DNA from 2 places in the Escherichia sp. XD33 genome. Region 1 is predicted to be linked to the other one. Evidence: predicted binding sites of a transcription regulator. Region 1 holds the regulator's gene; the other holds the start of a gene.
The links. Region 1 encodes Fur, which represses iron uptake genes when iron is present. Its sites were predicted from a motif close to ATAATAATGAGAACNACTATCAA; they were not measured.

Region 1 (2,393 bases):
GAATCGCGCAATATGAGCCGTAGCGAACTGATCGAAGAGATGTTAATGCAGCAACTGGCGGCGCTGCGTAGTCAGGGCATCGTTTAAATTTCCACTTTCATGTAGCACAGTGTGCAGTCCTGCTCGTTTGCTGATTCCGCAAGACTGCCTGTTCTGCTATGATTGCCTTTATCCGTGGGCAATTTTCCACCCCCATTTCAATAAGTTTCAAGAGGTTATTTCACTCATGGCTATCACTGGCATCTTTTTCGGCAGCGACACCGGTAATACCGAAAATATCGCAAAAATGATTCAAAAACAGCTTGGTAAAGACGTTGCCGATGTCCATGACATTGCAAAAAGCAGCAAAGAAGATCTGGAAGCTTATGACATTCTGCTGCTGGGCATCCCAACCTGGTATTACGGCGAAGCGCAGTGTGACTGGGATGACTTCTTCCCGACTCTCGAAGAGATTGATTTCAATGGCAAACTGGTTGCGCTGTTTGGTTGTGGTGACCAGGAAGATTACGCCGAATATTTCTGCGACGCATTGGGCACCATCCGCGACATCATTGAACCGCGCGGTGCAACCATCGTTGGTCACTGGCCAACTGCGGGCTATCATTTCGAAGCATCAAAAGGTCTGGCAGATGACGACCACTTTGTCGGTCTGGCTATCGACGAAGACCGTCAGCCGGAACTGACCGCTGAACGTGTAGAAAAATGGGTTAAACAGATTTCTGAAGAGTTGCATCTCGACGAAATTCTCAATGCCTGATGTGATGCGGCGTAGACTCATGTCTACGCCGTATTAATAGATAATGCCAATCAAAATAATTGCTACAAATTTGTAACTTTTGCTGTTGTACCTGTACAATGTCCCGGTGTTCAAGTGGCCTTGCCGTTGTAAATGTAAGCTATGCCACGTTTTTATTAACAATATTTGCCAGGGACTTGTGGTTTTCATTTAGGCGTGGCAATTCTATAATGATACGCATTATCTCAAGAGCAAATTCTGTCACTTCTTCTAATGAAGTGAACCGCTTAGTAACAGGACAGATTCCGCATGACTGATAACAATACCGCCCTAAAGAAAGCTGGCCTGAAAGTAACGCTTCCTCGTTTAAAAATCCTGGAAGTTCTTCAGGAGCCGGACAACCATCACGTCAGTGCGGAAGATTTATACAAACGTCTGATCGATATGGGTGAAGAAATTGGTCTGGCTACGGTATATCGCGTACTGAACCAGTTTGACGACGCTGGTATCGTCACCCGCCACAATTTTGAAGGCGGTAAATCCGTATTTGAACTGACACAGCAACATCACCACGATCACCTGATCTGCCTCGACTGCGGCAAGGTTATCGAATTTAGTGATGATTCCATCGAAGCGCGTCAGCGTGAAATTGCCGCAAAACATGGCATTCGCCTGACTAACCACAGTCTCTATCTTTACGGTCACTGTGCCGAAGGCGATTGCCGCGAAGATGAGCACGCGCACGAAGGCAAATAAGCCAGCCTGAACGAGAAAAGCCAACCTGCGGGTTGGCTTTTTTATGCAAGGGAAATAAGAAAAGCGAGAGTTACAGCTCTCACTTATTTGTTATTACTGCGAATTTCCTGCCAGACCTTATCACAATCGGCTTTCACCGCCTGATCATTTCCGGTTTGCGTTGCACGCAGACACTGCTGATAATCCAGTACGCGGACACTTTCCTGGTCGGCAAACTGCTGATGTTGTTTCTCTTTCTTCAGCACGTTTAACACGCTCTGGCAGGCTTCAATTTTTTCCGGCGAACCTTGCGCGGTGTTGATACAGGCGCTGTATGCCTCTTTCAGACGGCTGTCTTCCTGTGGTGCGGTTGATTGCGCACAAGCTACCAGCCCCGATGCCATCATGGCGATGAGAATCAGTTTTTTCATAGCAAATTCCTCAAACGTGCGGCAGGCACAAAACCTGCCGCGTCGGGCATCAGAAGATGGTGAATGGTGCGATTACCATAAATTTTACGTCACGCTCATCCTGGAAGATGTTGCCGTAACCACCGCCCCAGCTTGGGATGTCGGAGTGGTTGTCGTATTCGGTGAAGTGCAGTTTGAACATCGTGCCTTTGGCGCGACCGTCCTGAATGGTATAGACCGCATCCAGGCTGTATGCAGACTCTTCAATAGTCCGGTTTTTGTCGTAGTACGCATCCGGATTGCTCTGCCAGGTCGCAGGTTTAGCATCCCATGCGTAAACGTAGGAAGCGCCGATGGCGAAGCCTGGAAGATTCCAGTTTTTCAGGTCATACATCGCACCGAAGAAGACTGCTTTTTCGCCGTTGGCGTTGAAGTCAGAACGGTTGTCCCACCAGATATCCAGGCGACCGTTTGAGGAAGCGTAGGTTGGAGTCATACGTTGCAGGAAGTAT
Region 2 (2,393 bases), on a different contig from region 1:
TGTGTTGCATCCCTATTAATCCGCATGATGCCGGGTTTATTTCCCCGGCAGTGCTTTCATTTCAGCGTACAATCGCCACATTGCTGCACATCCGGTAAGCGATAACGCTGGCAGCAAGTGCGGCGCACCAGCAGGCCGTCGCGCAGTACCACGGTACGCCAGAGTGGATTATCTTCACCGGTAGTAAGCGTTTTCTCAAAAAAGAGGGCATGGCGCAGCGATTCAACCGTCGCCTCGCCGAGCAGCTGTTTCATCTCAGTCAGATACCAGTTGATCAAATAACCGGTATTACTCCAGATAAGTTTGCCGTTGATCTCTCCCGTCGCTTCTAGTGCCTGCACAACCGGAACCAGCGCCTGGCTGATTAACGTTTCCATTCGCTGCTGCGGCGAATGTGGTGTTGCGTTTTTATCTTCACACACATCGACCCAGAAACAGGCGGCACGGCCGGTTTCGTGAAACTCAACGTGGAAATGTTCCGGCGACACATCTAACGCTTTTTCCTGCGTCAGCAGCGCCAGCATTAATGGTGGCACCATCAGGCCGATATACCATTGCGCCCATAGTGAGATCAGCGGCTTGTTCTCGCGGATCATCGTTGGTTGGTTGCGATAGATATGATCGGAATAGACCGCCAGTAGAGAACTTAGCGCATTCGGTGATGACCATTGCGCCAGCGTCATGGCGCGAAGCGGGGCGGGTTCATCCAGACGGATAAACTCCAGCAAATGTTCACGATGTTCGGCGATCGTCGCCCGTACGGCTTGTGCAAGCCCAGCATCCTGCGGCTGGAGATGCGTTCGCCAGATGACATCTTCATAGAGCGGTGCGGAACGATAGGCCATAATCGGGATAGTAATCTAAATGATAATGATTGCTAATCCTAGCGATAGGTTTACCCGATAGCAAGGGATTTCTCTGGCTTGCAAATGATAAAAATTATCATATGATATTGGTTATCATTATCAATGAAAGAGATGAAACCATGTTGCAACGTACGCTGGGCAGTGGCTGGGGAGTGTTGCTGCCGGGATTGCTGATTGCAGGGCTGATGTATGCGGATTTATCGCCGGATCAATGGCGGATTGTCATTCTGATGGGATTGATATTGACGCCGGTGATGCTGTATCACAAACAGTTACGGCATTACGTTTTGCTACCATCGTGCCTGGCGCTTATTGCTGGCATCATGCTGATGCTAATGAATTTGAATCAGGGATGAAAAATCAAGGAAGAAACAAGAAAGGAAGTAAAGATAATTGGTGCGAGGGGGGGGACTTGAACCCCCACGTCCGTAAGGACACTAACACCTGAAGCTAGCGCGTCTACCAATTCCGCCACCTTCGCACAGTCATCTTACTTTTTTGATATCGCCTCGTTTGGTGCGAGGGGGGGGACTTGAACCCCCACGTCCGTAAGAACACTAACACCTGAAGCTAGCGCGTCTACCAATTCCGCCACCTTCGCCCAGTGCGAGCAATATCAACGTGGTTTTTGGTGCGAGGGGGGGGACTTGAACCCCCACGTCCGTAAGGACACTAACACCTGAAGCTAGCGCGTCTACCAATTCCGCCACCTTCGCATACCATCAATTCTTAAAAAGAATTGCTACCACGGAGGCGCATTCTAGTGGTTTTCAGCTTTTCGTCAATAGTTAATTATCGCCGGAGGTGTAATTGCTGGAAAAATGTCCATCAGGAAACTAACGTGCAGGTTTTGTAGGTCGGATAAGGCGTTCACGCCGCATCCGACACGGTATTTGGGTGCAGATGCCAGATGCGACGCGGGCGCGTCTTATCTGGCCTACGAAGGGCTAACGTGCAGGTTTTGTAGGTTGTATAAGGCGAGCACGCCGCATCCGACAAGGCTTGCGGCGGGATACTTAACCTTTCTTCGCCTGGCGGGTCATAATGGCGCGATACACCTTGAAGCGCCCGGTTTGCGCGATAACTTCATGGAAGCCAAATGTCTCATCCAGCACGTCCGGGTAAGGCAGGAAGGCGTTCGCTACAATTCGCAGCTCGCCGCCGCTATTAAGATGACGCACCGCGCCGCGAATCAGCGTTTGCGCCGCATCCAGGCTGGTTTGCATCCCATCGTGGAACGGCGGGTTGGAGATGATCATATCAAAACGACCTTTCACCTCGGAAAAGACGTTGCTGGCAAAGACTTCACCTTCAACACCGTTGGCCGCAAGCGTCGCACGGCTGGCTTCTACCGCCGGGGCAGAGACATCGCACAAGGTGAGACGAATTTTCGGCGAATGGCGCGCAAAGGCAACTGAAAGCACACCCGCGCCACAGCCGACATCCAGCACTTTACCTTTCGTGTGCGGGGTTAACGTCGAGAGCAGCAACTGGCTACCGACATCCAGACCGTCGCGGCTAAACACG

Region 2: the regulator Fur is predicted to act here: its motif matches at 947-969, upstream of fhuF (siderophore-iron reductase FhuF).

The regions. Positions count from the first base shown of each region.
Region 1 covers NZ_JAENDM010000011.1:18,463-20,855, forward strand. The annotation lists gene ybfE (LexA regulated protein) at 1-87, shown strand, start outside; gene fldA (flavodoxin FldA) at 227-757, shown strand; gene uof (fur leader peptide) at 967-1,053, shown strand; gene fur (ferric iron uptake transcriptional regulator) at 1,046-1,492, shown strand; gene chiQ (ChiQ/YbfN family lipoprotein) at 1,576-1,902, opposite strand; gene chiP (chitoporin) at 1,952-2,393, opposite strand, start outside.
Region 2 covers NZ_JAENDM010000074.1:7,659-10,051, reverse strand. The annotation lists gene bglJ (DNA-binding transcriptional activator BglJ) at 1-19, shown strand, start outside; gene fhuF (siderophore-iron reductase FhuF) at 57-845, opposite strand; gene K0778_RS23300 (DUF1435 domain-containing protein) at 986-1,222, shown strand; tRNA gene K0778_RS23295 (tRNA-Leu) at 1,261-1,347, opposite strand; tRNA gene K0778_RS23290 (tRNA-Leu) at 1,381-1,467, opposite strand; tRNA gene K0778_RS23285 (tRNA-Leu) at 1,496-1,582, opposite strand; gene rsmC (16S rRNA (guanine(1207)-N(2))-methyltransferase RsmC) at 1,883-2,393, opposite strand, start outside.